2 regions of the Nesterenkonia xinjiangensis genome follow, and region 1 is predicted to be linked to the other one. Evidence: predicted binding sites of a transcription regulator. Region 1 holds the regulator's gene; the other holds the start of a gene.
What was found. The regulator LexA, encoded in region 1, represses DNA repair genes until DNA is damaged. The targets are predictions, from matches to a motif close to TCGAACANNTGTTCGA.
Positions count from the first base shown of each region.

Region 2: uvrA (excinuclease ABC subunit UvrA) is a predicted target of LexA. The motif match lies at 3,180-3,195, and genes of this name have one in related genera.

Region 1 is NZ_JACCFY010000001.1:2,875,923-2,883,148, forward strand. Features, by position in the region: gene dapF (diaminopimelate epimerase) at 1-316, shown strand, start outside; gene HNR09_RS12940 (methyltransferase) at 375-998, opposite strand; gene hflX (GTPase HflX) at 1,439-3,217, shown strand; gene HNR09_RS12950 (ATP-dependent DNA helicase) at 3,214-5,259, shown strand; gene lexA (transcriptional repressor LexA) at 5,285-6,073, opposite strand; gene HNR09_RS12960 (LysM peptidoglycan-binding domain-containing protein) at 6,372-6,782, shown strand; gene HNR09_RS12965 (histidinol-phosphate transaminase) at 6,871-7,226, shown strand, end outside.
Region 2 is NZ_JACCFY010000001.1:3,122,002-3,129,227, reverse strand. Features, by position in the region: gene HNR09_RS14030 (lysophospholipid acyltransferase family protein) at 1-6, opposite strand, end outside; gene uvrA (excinuclease ABC subunit UvrA) at 152-3,037, opposite strand; gene HNR09_RS14020 (HAD hydrolase-like protein) at 3,254-4,087, shown strand; gene HNR09_RS14015 (MBL fold metallo-hydrolase) at 4,098-4,760, shown strand; gene HNR09_RS14010 (DEAD/DEAH box helicase) at 4,760-7,226, shown strand, end outside.

The DNA of each region.
Region 1 (7,226 bases):
GGTGGATCCGGTGCCCCCGCAGGGCACCAATGTGGAGTTCGTGGTCCCCTCAGATCCGCTGGTGGTCGACGGCGAGGGGCAGGTGCGCATGCGCGTGCACGAACGCGGGGTCGGCGAGACGCTGTCCTGCGGCACCGGAGCCTGTGCGGCCGCCGCCGCAGTGCGGGTCTGGGCCGCCGAGGACGGAGTCGACACGTGGACCGTCCAGGTGCCCGGAGGTGAGGTCCGCGTGCGTTTCCTGGCCCGGCAGGACGGTGCCGAGGACGTGGAGCTCTCCGGCCCGGCGGAGAACGTCTTCGCCGGCACCCTCGCCTGAACGGGCGCGGCCTGCAGGGCTCGGGGACGGTTCAGGGAGGGCTCAGCCCTGGGCCGGCTCAGCCCTGATCGCGCCGCACCCGCAGCAGACGGAAGCCCTTGGAGGTCTCGGGGCGGTCAGCCTCGAAGTCGTCGCCGACTGCGGCGAGCATCGAGCGGATCCAGGTCAGCAGCGAGTCCGCACCCAGGTTCTTCTGCACCACGAGCCAGGCTTCGGCGTCGTCGGCGAGCCGGGGGAGCCACAGCTCCAGCAGTTCGTGCAGGACGGCCTTGCCCACCCGGATCGGCGGGTTGGACCAGATGGTGGTGAATCGGACCCCTGAGGGGACCTCCTCCGGGGACATGACTCGCACATTGTCCAGGCCCAGCCGCTGCGCGTTCTCTGCACACAGCTCCCGGGATCGTTCGTTGACGTCCACGGCCCAGACCGTCGCCTCCGGTGCGCGCAGCGCCAGAGTGAGGGCGATCGGGCCCCAGCCGCAGCCGATGTCGAGCAGGTGACCCTCACGGGCCGGATCCGGCACGTGCTTCAGCAGCACCGCCGTTCCCTTGTCGATGCCGTCCGGGGAGAAGATTCCGCCGGCGGTCACCACGGAGACCTGTCGGCCGGCCAGCTCGACGTCGACCTCGCGGCGTCGCGCCGATCCCGAGGGGGTGGTGGAGAAATAGTGCTGAGAGCTCACAGGGTGATGCTATCGCCTCAGCCCGACAGGGGATTCGCCGTCGGGGCGAGAACCCCGTAAACTTGGTGAGCATGTGGATTCCTCACCCCTGATGCTCCCGTGAGCAGCGGCCTCCTGGTCGCCCACGGTCGAGCGCGCAGGCCTCATCGGTCGATGCCCGCCTGCCATCACCCTGCACGAGCTCTGGCCCGCCGTCTGCACGACGTGCCCGCCGGCCGGAGATGACCATCACGTCTCGAATCCGCATCCCTCTCCACGCACCGGAGGACTGATCCTCCACAGCGGGTGCCCTGCCCAGGTCGCACTGCACAGCTGGCGGCCTCCGCTAGTACCGCCGCAGCGCAGAGCCGTAGGATGGAAGGACCCTTCTGGGGGCCGGCCGGAGTCGAGATCCGGTACACAGGGACCCGTCGCTGACCGGCGGTCCCGACAAGGAGATCATGACGAACACCCATCAGGACAACACCACACCCAGCACCGGAGACGAGCAGCACGAGGACATCACGCCCGCTGCCGCAGCCGTCTCCGGTGACCAGGCCTCGGTCGATGCCACCATCGAACGCATCCTGGCCGCCGACGAGGCTCGCGCAGAGACGGTCACCCGCTCTGCCCGGACCCGTTTCGTCGCCGACCCTGCGCATCGTCGTGAGGGAGAGGCCGCCGGGCCCGACCGCCGATCTGTGCTGGACGGGCAGGCTCGGGAGCTCTCGGACCTGCGGACCCAGCACACCGAGGCCGACGGAGATCAGTTCGATCTGCTCGAGCGGCGCTCGCTGCGCCGCGTGGAGGGCCTCTCCACCGAGCTGGAGGACGTCTCCGAGGTCGAATACCGGCAGCTCCGCCTGGAGCGGGTCGTGCTGGCCGGTCTGTGGAGCGACGGGCCCATCGCCGAGGCGGAGCACTCGCTGCGCGAACTCGCCGCCCTGGCCGAGACCGCCGGATCCACCGTGCTGGACGGCTTCGTCCAGCGGCGCGCCACTCCCGATCCCGGCACGTTCTTCGGCTCCGGCAAGGCGGAGCAGATCCGCCAAGCCGTCGCCGAGCTCGGTGCGGACACGGTGGTCGTCGACTCTGAGCTGGCCCCGTCACAGCGGCGCGGGCTCGAGGACATCGTGAAGGTCAAGGTCATCGATCGCACCGGCCTGATCCTGGACATCTTCGCCCAGCACGCCAAGTCCCGGGAGGGCAAGGCTCAGGTGGAGCTGGCCCAGCTGGAGTATCTGCTTCCGCGGCTGCGCGGCTGGGGCGAATCGATGTCCCGGCAGGCCGGTGGACAGGTCGGCGGCGCCGGCGCGGGCATGGGATCCCGCGGTCCCGGTGAGACGAAGATCGAGCTGGACCGTCGGCGCATCAACACGCGGATGGCGAAGCTGCGCAAGCAGATCGCGGGGATGAAGCCTGCGCGTGACGCCAAGCGGGCCAACCGCAGGCGCAATGCGGTGCCCTCGGTGGCGATCGCCGGATACACCAACGCCGGGAAGTCCTCCCTGCTGAACCGCCTCACCGACGCCGGAGTCCTCGTGGAGAACGCGCTGTTCGCCACGTTGGACCCCACGGTGCGCAAGGCTGTCACCCCGGACGGGATCGGCTACACCCTCTCGGACACGGTCGGCTTCGTCCGGCAGCTGCCCACCCAGCTGGTGGAGGCCTTCCGCTCCACGCTGGAGGAGGTCGCCGACGCCGATCTGATTCTGCACGTCGTAGACGCCTCGCATCCGGAGCCGGAGGGGCAGATCAGCGCGGTCCGCAAGGTCCTCGCTGATGTCGACGCCCATGAGGTGCCGGAGATCATCGTGCTCAACAAGGCGGACATGGCCGACGACGTCGTCATCGAACGGATCCGTCGCCGGGAGTCGCGCACCGTGCTCGTCTCGGCGCACACCGGCCAGGGAGTCGACGATCTGCGGGAGCTGATCAGCGAGTCGATCCCGCGTCCGGACGTGGCGCTGGAGCTGCTGGTGCCCTACGCCGCCGGGGACCTCGTCTCTCGGCTGCACGGCTCCGATGCAGAGATCCTGAGCACCGAGTACCAGGCCGAGGGCACCCGGATGAGCGTACGGGTCCGGCCGGAGCTGGCCGCCGAGCTGCAGGAGCACGTCGTGGCCGGTGGTCCCACCGCTTCGGGGGACGCGCCCGCTGAAGGTCCGGACGCTGAAGGTCCGGACGCTGAAGGTCCGGACGCTGACGCCGAGGCGACGGACGAACCGGGCGCTGCATGAGCGCGGAGGCGCCCACCACCCAGTCCACCGGGCATCTGCGGTCGACCACGTTGCTCGAGCACGCCGTGACCGCCATGGGCGGTGTGCATCGGGAAGGCCAGGTCGACATGGCACGCCATGTCGACCATGCCCTTCGACGGCGGCGACACCTGCTCGTGCAGGCGGGCACCGGGACGGGCAAGTCGCTGGCCTACCTGGTGCCCGCCGTCGTGCATGCGCTGGACAGCGAGCGTCCGGTGCTGATCTCCACAGCGACCCTGGCGCTGCAGGCGCAGATCATGGGCCGTGACCTGCCGCGCCTGCTGGAGCAGCTGGGGGACGAGCTTGACCAGGGGATCAGCATCGCCCTGGTCAAGGGGCGTGCCAACTACCTCTGCAAGCACAAGCTCGAGGGCGGTTTCCCTCAGGACGATGAGGAGCAGGCGCTGTTCTCCTTCGGCGACGAGCCCGCCGGTGAATCCGCCCCGGAGCCCGGCTCTCGGTTGGGGCGAGAGGTCGTGCGCCTGCGCGAGTGGGCCGAGGAGACGGAGACGGGAGACCGTGACGACCTCCCCGAGGGGGTCTCGGACAAGGCCTGGCGGCAGGTCTCGGTCAATGCAGTGGACTGCATCGGACCGCGACGATGCCCGATGGCCTCCGAGTGTTTCTCCGAGCTGGCCCGCGAGCGTGCTGTGGACGCTGATCTCGTGGTCACCAATCACGCGATGCTGGCCATCGACGCCTTCGAAGGTCTGCAGGTGCTGCCCGAGCATGACGCGGTCATCATCGACGAGGCCCATGAGCTCGCTGACCGGGTGACCTCCGCCGTCACAGCGCAGCTGTCGGTGCAAATGATCCAGACGGCGGCGAACTCGCTGCGCCGGCACACGTCGCTCAGCGGAGAGGATCTGCAGGCTGCGGCCATCGCCGTCGACGCCGCCTTCCACGCCAAGGAGTCCGGACTGCTGGCACGTGGGCTGGACCCTCAGCAGACCCAGGCCCTCGAGATCGCCCGCAACGCGGCCCGCACCGCCCTCTCGGACAGCAAGCCCTCCGGAGACTCCGACGGCGACACCGGTCGCTCCACGGCTCGAGCCCGGGTGCAGGCGGTCCAGGAGACCGCGGAACGCATGCTGCAGTCTCCGGAGACCCCGGACGTCATCTGGCTGACCAGACCTGGAAGCTTCACCCCAGGAGTGGGATACCGCGAGGCCGACGTCACCGAGCCGCCGGTCGTGAACGTGGCCCCCACCTCGGTGGCCGGTCGGCTCCGCGAGGGGCTCTTCGGCGACAGGACCGTGATCCTGACCTCGGCGACGCTCACCATCGGAGACAGCTTCGAACCCGTCGCCGGCGCGCTGGGGCTGGGTGGGGAGAAAGCCCCTGCCTGGGATGGCGTCGACGTCGGCAGCCCATTCGAGTACCCGAAGCAGGGGGTGCTCTATGTGGCGAAGCATCTGCCGGCTCCGTCGCTGAAGACCGCCGACCAGCAGCGTGATGAGCTTGCCGAGCTCATCGAGGCCTCACGTGGGGCGACGCTGGCGCTGTTCTCCTCGCGCCGTGCGGCGGAGGAGGCGGCCGAGGACCTGCGTGAGCGGTTGGACGTACCGATCCTCTGTCAGGGAGACGCCACGATGTCGTCGCTGGTGCGGGAGTTCGCCGCGGACGAGGAGACCTGCCTGTTCGGCACCATGGGCCTGTGGCAGGGTGTCGACGTTCCCGGCCGATCCTGCCGACTCGTGGCGATCGACAGGATCCCCTTCCCCCGACCCGACGATCCGCTGATGAGCGCGCGCACCCAGGAGGTCGCGCGGCACGGAGGCAACGGCTTCATGCAGGTGGCTGCCACTCACGCCGCCACGCGACTGGCCCAGGGCGCGGGGCGGCTGATCCGCAGCGCCGAAGACAGGGGAGTGCTGGCCATCCTGGACTCCCGGCTGGCCACGGCGCGTTACGGGGGCTTCCTGAAGAAGTCCATGCCGGACTTCTGGCCCACGGTCAGCGGAGACATCGCTCGAGGCGCGCTCCGCAGGTTGGCGGACCACCAGTCCAGCGAGGGCTGAGTCCGCGCGGGCCTCCGTCCTTGGGTCAGAGGCTGCGCAGCACGGTGACGACCCGGCCCATGATGGTCGCCTCGTCGCCGAGGATCGGCTCGTAGCTGCGGTTCTGCGGCAGCAGCCACTGGTGCCCGTCGCGACGGCGCAGGGTCTTCACCGTGGCCTCCTCGTCGAGCAGCGCTGCGACGATGTCGCCGTTCTCCGCCGTATGCTGCCGGCGGACCACCACCCAGTCGTCCTCGAAGATGCCGGCCTCGATCATCGAGTCACCCCGGACCTGGAGCATGAACAGCTCACCCTCGCCGGTGAGCTGGCGGGGCAGAGGCATCACGTCCTCCACATGCTGCTCGGCCAGGATCGGGCCGCCGGCGGCGATGCGCCCGACCACCGGGATGTCAGTGGTCCGGCTGTCGGACTGCTCGCGATAGGCGTCCAGGTCCACCACGGCGCTGTCCACGGCGCGGCGGCGCTCCGCCGGCCCTTCTGAAGCCTGGGAGGTCTGCTCCGCGTCAGTGGGACCCTCAGCGGCCAGGAGGCGGCCTGAGGAGTCACGGATGACCTCCATGGCGCGCGGCTTCCCCGGGACTCTGCTCAGGTAGCCCATCTGCTGGAGACGAGCGAGCTGATGCGTCACCGAGGACAGCGACGCGAGGCCGCAGGCGTCCCCGATCTCACGCATCGACGGAGGATAGCTGCGCTCGGCGAGGGACTGCTGGATCACATCGACGATGCCGCGCTGCCGCTCCGTCAGGCGGGGAGCCTCCCCATGCGTCCGGTCCCGCGGCAGGTTCTTCTCAGCAGGTCGCTTCTCCACGGCCATGTCTCACGCCTCTCTCCGCAGGGTCTCATCGGGTTCGCGGCCGACTCCGGAACGTCACGAGGCCCAGAACGTGCAGTTCATGTCAGAGGGTCCTGATGGACTCTCCGACATGGACGCCCGATCGAACATCGCATCCGAAACTCGGTTCGAACATGTGGCTCAGGCTACGGGAACCGGGCGCCCGGGGCCAACATATTCGAACGCATGTCTGGTCCCGTGTCGAACATGTGTGCTAGAAATAGAACACAGCTTCGAACAGTCTTCGATGCCACAGTCAGTACGAGAGAGGTTCTTCCCCATGCGTCACTCGCACACCTCCTTCACCGCCCGTCCGGTCTCCGGTGCGGCTCACGCATCCGGCCCCCTTGCCTCGGTCGCTCTCGGGCGTCCCGGCATGACCCTGACTCGGCGGGGGCGGCTGCTGCTCATCGGCCTGCCGGCGCTCACTCTGCTGGCCGCCGCCCTGGTCGGACTCGCGCTGCTGGCCGGCAGCTTCGCCAACATGGCCCAGGCCTCGAGCCAAGAGCCCGCAGGTGTGGAGGCCGTCGAGGTCACGGTCGCCCCCGGCGACACGCTCTGGAGCGTCGCCTCGGAGCTGGACTCCGGCGAAGACGTCCAGGTCCTCATCGGGCAGATCGCGGAGCTGAACGGCCTCTCCTCCTCGGAGCTGCACCCGGGGCAGACCCTCCACGTTCCCGTGCTGGACTGATCGTCTGGTGGCCGATGGGCGTGACGCACTGCGTCAAGCTCAGGCTCCACGGTGGGGGCGGGGCCAGCTCCGCGAGTAGGATGGGCGCGTGAAATCTCAGCAGAACGGGGCCGGCGCGACGCCGACGACGGAGAACCCTGACCGATCAGACCGCCTGGCGCGGCTGCCCCTCCGGGATGAGCTGCGCGGGCAGGAGCCCTACGGAGCCCCGCAGCTGACCGTGCGGGCCATGCTCAACGTCAACGAGACCACCTATGACGTCCCCGCCGACGTCGTGGACGCGATCACCACAGAGGTCCGGCACGCCGCACAGTCCCTGAACCGTTACCCGGACCGCGAGTTCACCCGGCTGCGCGAGAAGCTCGCCGACTATCTGGGCCATGGGCTGAGTGCCGAGAACATCTGGGCGGCCAACGGGTCCAATGAGATCATGCAGCACATCCT
Region 2 (7,226 bases), 250 kb from region 1:
GACCACGCGCTTCCGAAGGGGCGCGGTGGGGTCTGTGCTCACGTGCAGTTCCTTCGTGTCGCAGGGCGCGGTGCGCCGTCCGTGCTGGGCCGCGGTTCAGTGTACCCGCTGAGTGGCCCGTCACAGCGAGCGCGCCGGCCCGGGCCGCAGGTCACAGCACCGTGCGCAGGAACGTCCCGGTGTGCGATCCGGTCCTCTCGGCGTGCTCGGCGACCTGCTCCGGCGTGCCCTCGGCGACGATGAGTCCGCCCCCGGTGCCACCCTCCGGGCCGAGGTCGATGACCCAGTCCGCAGACTTGATGACATCGAGGTTGTGCTCGATCGTCACCACGGTGTTGCCCTTCTCCACCAGGCCCTGCAGCACACCGAGGAGCTTGCGGATGTCCTCGAAGTGCAGACCGGTGGTGGGCTCGTCCAGCACGTAGATGCTGCGACCCTTGGACCGCTTCTGCAGCTCGGACGCGAGCTTCACGCGCTGAGCCTCACCGCCGGACAGCGTGGTGGCCGCCTGACCGAGGCGCACGTATCCCAGTCCGACGTCGACCAGGGTGGTGAGGTGCCGGGCGATCGGCGCGAACGCGGAGAAGAACTCAGCGGCCTCCTCGATCGGCATGGCGAGGACCTCGGCGATGTTCCTGCCCTTGTAGTGGACCTCCAGGGTCTCCCGGTTGTACCGGGCTCCCTGGCAGACCTCGCAGGGGACGTAGACGTCGGGGAGGAAGTTCATCTCGATCTTCAGCGTCCCGTCGCCCGAGCAGGCCTCGCAGCGGCCTCCCTTGATGTTGAAGGAGAACCGCCCCGGCTGGTAGCCGCGCGTCTTGGCCTCCTGGGTCTCGGCGAAGAGCTTGCGGATGTGGTCGAACACGCCGGTGTAGGTGGCCGGATTCGAGCGCGGGGTGCGCCCGATCGGACTCTGGTCGACATGGATGACCTTGTCGAGGTGGTCGACCCCGTCGATCCGACGATGACGGCCCGGCACCTGACGGGCGTTGTTGAGCCGATTCGCCAAAGACTTGTAGAGGATCTCATTGATCAGGGTCGACTTGCCCGAGCCGGAGACTCCGGTGACCGCCAGGAAGACGCCGAGCGGGAGGTCCACGCTGACCTCGGCCAGGTTGTTCTCATGGGCCTCGACGATGCGCAGCATGCGCTCCGTGTCGAGCGGGCGCCGCTGTGCGGGCACGGCGATGGTCCGGCGGCCCGCCAGATAGTCCCCGGTGATGGAGTCTTCATTGGCCTTCAGCCGCTCCACGGAGCCGGAGTGCACGATGCGACCGCCGCGCTCCCCCGCTCCCGGGCCGATGTCCACGACCCAGTCGGCCTCGGCGATCGTGTCCTCGTCGTGCTCCACGACGATGAGCGTGTTGCCGAGATCCCGGAGCCGGGTGAGCGTTCCGATGAGTCGGCTGTTGTCACGCTGGTGCAGGCCGATGGAGGGCTCGTCGAGCACGTAGAGCACGCCCACGAGTCCGGAGCCGATCTGTGTGGCCAGCCGGATGCGCTGGGCCTCTCCGCCGGAGAGCGTGCCGGCGGCGCGTTCCAGGTTGAGGTAGCCCAGGCCCACGTCGAGCAGGAAGTTCAGCCGAGCCAGGATCTCCTTGAGGACCTGTTCGGCGATCGTGGCGTCCCGCGCCGAGAGGCTGAGCGTGGCGAAGAACTCGACGACCTCCTCGAGCGGCCGGCGAGAGACCTCGGCGATGGAGCGCCCCTCGATGAGCACCGAGAGGGAGGCCGGGTTCAGCCGCTGACCGTCGCAGGCCGGACACGGCACCTGCCGCATGTACTGCTCGTAGTGGTCCCGGGCGTTGTCCGACTCGGTCTCCTCATACTTACGGTGCAGGTAGGAGAGCACGCCCTCGAAGCCGGTGGAGTACTTGCGCTCCCGGCCGAAGCGGTTGCGGTACTGCACCACGACCTTGTGGTTGCGCCCCTGCAGCAGCGCCGTGCGTGCCTTCTTCGGCAGCTCCTGCCAGGGGACGTTCACGGAGAACTCGAGCTCCTCCGCCAGGGCCCGGATGAGCCGCATCCAGTACTCGCTGGAGGCCTTGCCGCGGTTCCACGGCGCGATCGCTCCGTCCTGCAGTGACAGGGTGTCGTCAGGGATGACGAGCTCCTCATCCACCTCGAGCCGGGAGCCGATGCCGGAGCAGGTCTGGCAGGCGCCGAACGGCGAGTTGAAGGAGAAGGAGCGCGGCTCGATCTCATCGATGGGCAGCGGGTGCTCGTTCGGGCAGGCCAGGTGTTCGGAGAAGCTGCGCTGCTTCGGGCCGACGAGCCCCTCGGGGACCCGTTCCGGATCCTCCGGAGTCCCGTCGGCGGCGAGGTCCACCAGGTCCACCACGACGCGGCCCTCAGCCAGCCGCAGCGCGGTCTCGATCGAGTCGGTGAGCCGCTGGCGCATCCCTTCGCGGATGACGAGGCGGTCCACCACGACGTCGACGTGGTGCTTGATCTGCTTCTCCAGGACCGGCGGCTCGTTGAGCTGGACGGTCTCGCCGTCGACGACGGCGCGCGCGAAGCCCTGGCCGGCGAGGTCCCGGAAGAGGTCCTTGAACTCGCCCTTGCGACCGCGGACCACCGGTGCCAGCACCTGGAACCGGGAGCGCTCGGGAAGGTCGAGGATCTGGTCCACGATCTGCTGCGGGGTCTGCCGCTCGATGGTCTCGCCGCAGACCGGGCAGTGGGGCACGCCGATGCGCGCCCAGAGCAGGCGCAGGTAGTCGTGGATCTCCGTGACGGTGCCCACCGTGGAGCGAGGGTTCCGCGAGGTGGACTTCTGGTCGATGGAGACCGCCGGGGAGAGCCCCTCGATGAAGTCGACGTCGGGCTTGTCCACCCGCCCGAGGAACATGCGCGCGTAGGCCGAGAGCGACTCGACGTACCGGCGCTGACCCTCGGCGAAGATCGTGTCGAAGGCAAGGGACGACTTCCCCGACCCGGAGAGCCCGGTGAAGACGATGAACGCGTTGCGGGGCAGCTCCACGGCGACGTCGTGGAGGTTGTGCTCGCGCGCCCCCTGGACCACGATGCGGTCCACCTCGGCACGACCGATCGTCCCGTTGGCGCCGGCCTTCCGGCGCTGACCCCGGCTGTAATAGTCGTCGACGGATTCGATCACTGCGCCGTGGACCTCGGCAAATCGCTCAGACACGCGCACCAGTCTATGCCCGTTTTCGCGATCGAACAAATATTCGATCCTGGTGGACCGACCACGGCACCGGAGCCCCGACCTCGGTGCTGAGAGGATGGGGGCATGGACGACCTGACGCCCGCTTCCGGCACCGATGCCCCCACGCCTCCCGACGCCCCCGCGCCGACACCCGCCGCCGTCGTGCTCTTTGACCTCGACGGCACCTTGGTGGACCCCGGCGGTGCCATCACGGGAGGGATCGCCGCCGCGCTGAAGGCCCACGGCATCCCTGTCCCGGAGCCCGCGGTCCTGGACGCGATGGTCGGTCCGCCGCTGGCCGAGAGCCTGCTCTCGCTGCCCGAGGTTCGTGAGTCCCAGCTGCCCGGCATCGTGGAGCACTATCGACAGGAGTACCTCGCGCGAGGCATGGCCGCCTCCACCGTCTATCCGGGGATCCGTGAGCTGCTCGTCGAGCTGCGCGCGGCCGGAGCGGCCCTCGCCGTGGCCACTTCCAAGCCGCAGCCGCTGGCCGAGCGGCTCCTGGAGGTCCAGAACCTGGCGACGGCCTTCGACGTCATCTCAGGCTCCCACCCGGACGAGTCGATCCCGCACAGCGGCAAGGGGCCCATCCTCGCGGCCGCGCTGCAGGCCCTGAACGTGGGGACGGAGAACCTGGGGACGGAGCCCGTGCCGCGGGCGATGGTCGGCGACCGCGTCTTCGACGTGGAGGGCGCCCAGGCCCACGGCATCCCGTGCATCGGCGTGCGCTGGGGATACGCGCCCGTCGGCGAGCTCGAGGAGGCCGGGGCCGAGATCGTCGTCGAGGATGCCGCCGGCCTGCGCACCGCCCTGGACGCTGTGCTCGGCGGCGTCCTCAGCGGTGCGACCGGCGGCCGCAGGCCCGAGGCGGCGGGAGGCCCGACGGCGTCATGGCATCTGAGCGAGAGCAGACCATAGACTGTCCCTCATGGCCACCGACAGCTCACTGATCCACGACCTCCCGGCGATCACCGTCCGCCGCATCGCGGTCTCCGAGATGAGCAACAACGTCTACCTGCTCACGGCGAAGAAGTCGGGGGTCCAGGTGCTCATCGATGCCGCCGACGACGCCGAGGCGATCCGCGCGATGCTGGCCGCGGCCGCCGCGGACACGCCCTGCGCGCCCCAGCTGCGGGCTGTGCTGACCACGCACCGGCACTGGGACCACGTCCGCGCGCTCTCCGCAGTGGCCCAGGGCGTGGAGACCGCTGCGGGAGAGGATGACGCTCACGCCGTCGAGGAGGCGCAGGGCGTGCGCATCGATCGTCGTCTGGCCCACGGCGACCTCGTCGAGTACGACGGCATCGGCCTGGACGTCATCCAGCTGCGCGGCCATACCCCTGGTTCGGTGGCCTTCGTCTATCCGGTCGAGGACGGACCCACCCACATCTTCACCGGCGACTCGCTGTTCCCCGGAGGCGTCGGCAAGACCGACAGCGATGCGGACTTCGCCTCGCTCATCGACGACGTCGAGTCCAGGCTCTTCGAAGCCTTCCCTGATGACACGGTCATCCATCCCGGGCACGGCGACCCCACGACGCTCGGCGCCGAGCGGCCGCAGCTCGCCCAGTGGCGGGAGCGCGGCTGGTAGTGGCGGCCCTTCGACTCGACACTCTGCGTCCCGCCCCCTCCGACGGCGACGCTCCCGACCCCTCTCAGCTCGTGGAGGCCTTCACCGATTGGGCCGCCCAGCGCGGCATCACCCTCTACCCCGCCCAGGAGGACGCCGTCCTGGAGCTGGCCGACGGGCGTCATGTCATCATGGCCACCCCGACCGGCTCAGGGAAGTCGCTGGTCGCGACCGCGGCCCACTTCTTCGCACTCAGCCGCGGGGAGCGCAGCGTCTACACCGCCCCCATCAAGGCGCTCGTCTCGGAGAAGTTCTTCGCCCTGGTGGAGACCTTCGGCGCCGAGAACGTCGGCATGGTCACCGGTGACTCCGCGGTCAACGCCCACGCTCCGATCATCTGCTGCACCGCCGAGATCCTCGCGAACGAGGCGCTGCGCGACGGCGCCCAGGCTGAGGTCGGCCCGGTCATCATGGATGAGTTCCATTTCTATGCCGACCCGCAGCGTGGCTGGGCCTGGCAGGTCCCGCTGCTGGAGCTCCGCGGGGCGCAGTTCCTGCTGATGTCGGCCACCTTGGGCGACACGAGCCGCTTCGAGCGGCAGATCGCCGAGCGGACCGGACGCGACGTCGTCACCGTCTCTTCAGCCCAGCGGCCGGTGCCGCTGCACTTCGAGTACTCGATGACCCCGCTGCAGCACAAACTTGAGGAGCTGGTCGCCGGGGAGCAGGCGCCGGTCTACGTGGTGCACTTCTCGCAGCGCGAGGCCGCAGAACGTGCCGCCGGACTGGCCTCGCTGAACGTGGTGGACAAGGAGGGGCGGGAGCTCATCCGTCAGCGGCTGGAGACCTTCCGCTTCGCCAAGGGCTACGGCAAGGTGCTGAACCGGCTGCTGCGATCCGGGATCGGTGTGCACCACGCAGGCATGCTGCCCAAGTATCGACGTCTGGTGGAGCAGCTCGCCCAGGAGGGCCTGCTCAAGGTCATCTGCGGCACCGACACCCTCGGCGTGGGGATCAACGTCCCCATCCGCACGGTGCTCCTCTCCGCGCTGAGCAAGTATGACGGCCAGCGCACCCGCCAGCTCAACGCCCGCGAGTTCCACCAGATCTCCGGGCGCGCAGGCCGGGCCGGCTTCGACACCGAAGGCCGGGTCGTGGTGCAGGCGCCCGAGCACGTGATCGAGAACGAACAGGCGCTGCGCAAGGCCCGCGCCAAGCACGGCGATGACGAGAAGAAGGTCGCCCAGGCGATCCGCTCGGCGGGCAAGAAGAAGCCCCAGGATGGGTTCGTCAGCTGGTCCGAGAAGAGCTTCGAGCGCCTCACGGAGGCCTCCCCGGAGTCGATGGTCTCGCGGATGCAGATCAGCTACGCGATGATCCTCCAGCTGCTGCAGCGGCCCGAAGACCCGATCCTGGCGATGCGTCGGCTGATCCTCAGCTCCGACGAGACCCCGGTGCGGCAGGCGATGCTGCAGCGCCGGGCGCTGCAAATCCTACGCGAGCTGCTCACCGCCGGGGTGCTGGAGCGCCTGGAGGAGCCGGATGAGGATGGCCGCACCGTGGACCTCACCCTGGACCTGCAGGACGACTTCGCGCTGAACCAGCCGCTGGCGCCCTTCGCCGTGGCGGCCCTGGAGCTGCTGGATCCGGAGTCCGACACCTATGTCTTGGACGTCATCTCCGTGATCGAGGCGATCCTCGAGACCCCCTACCAGGTCACCGGCGCCCAGGTGAAGAAGCTGAAGTCGGAGAGGATCGCCGAGCTCAAGGCCGAGGGGGTCGACTATGTGGAGCGGATGCGCATCCTCGACGAGATGACCCACCCGCAGCCTCTGGGCGAGCTGCTCACCCAGCAGTTCGAGGTCTACCGCACCTCCGCCCCCTGGGTGGGTGACCACGAGCTCGCCCCCAAGGCGGTCGTCCGCGACATGGTGGAGCGAGCCTTCGGCTTCACCGACATGATCAACCACTACCAGCTCTCCCGGTCGGAGGGCGTGCTGCTGCGCTACCTCACGGACGCCTACAAGGCGCTGCGCCAGACCGTTCCCCAGCAGAAGGTCACCGAAGGACTCGAGGACCTCGTGGAGTGGCTGGGCGAGATGATCCGTCAGACCGACAACTCGCTGCTCGAGGAGTGGGAGCGACTGGCCTCCGGTGCAGAGGATGCGACCGCCGAGGATCTCGACCTCACCGATGCCGCACCGGCCGAGCCGGAGGGCGTGACCCACAATGTGCGGGCCTTCCGGGTCATGGTGCGCAACTCGATGTTCCTCCGCGCGGAGCTCTTCGCCCATGAGAAGGAGCGGGAGCTGGAACAGCTCGACGGCGAGTCCGGATGGGACGCCGGCCGCTGGGGCACGGCGATGGACACCTTCTTCGACGTCTACGACGATGTCTTCACCGATGGCTCCTCCCGCGGTCCCGCACTGATCCGCCTCGACGAGGCCCCGGCCGGTCGCGCCGGGTTCTGGCGGGCGGTGCAGGTCC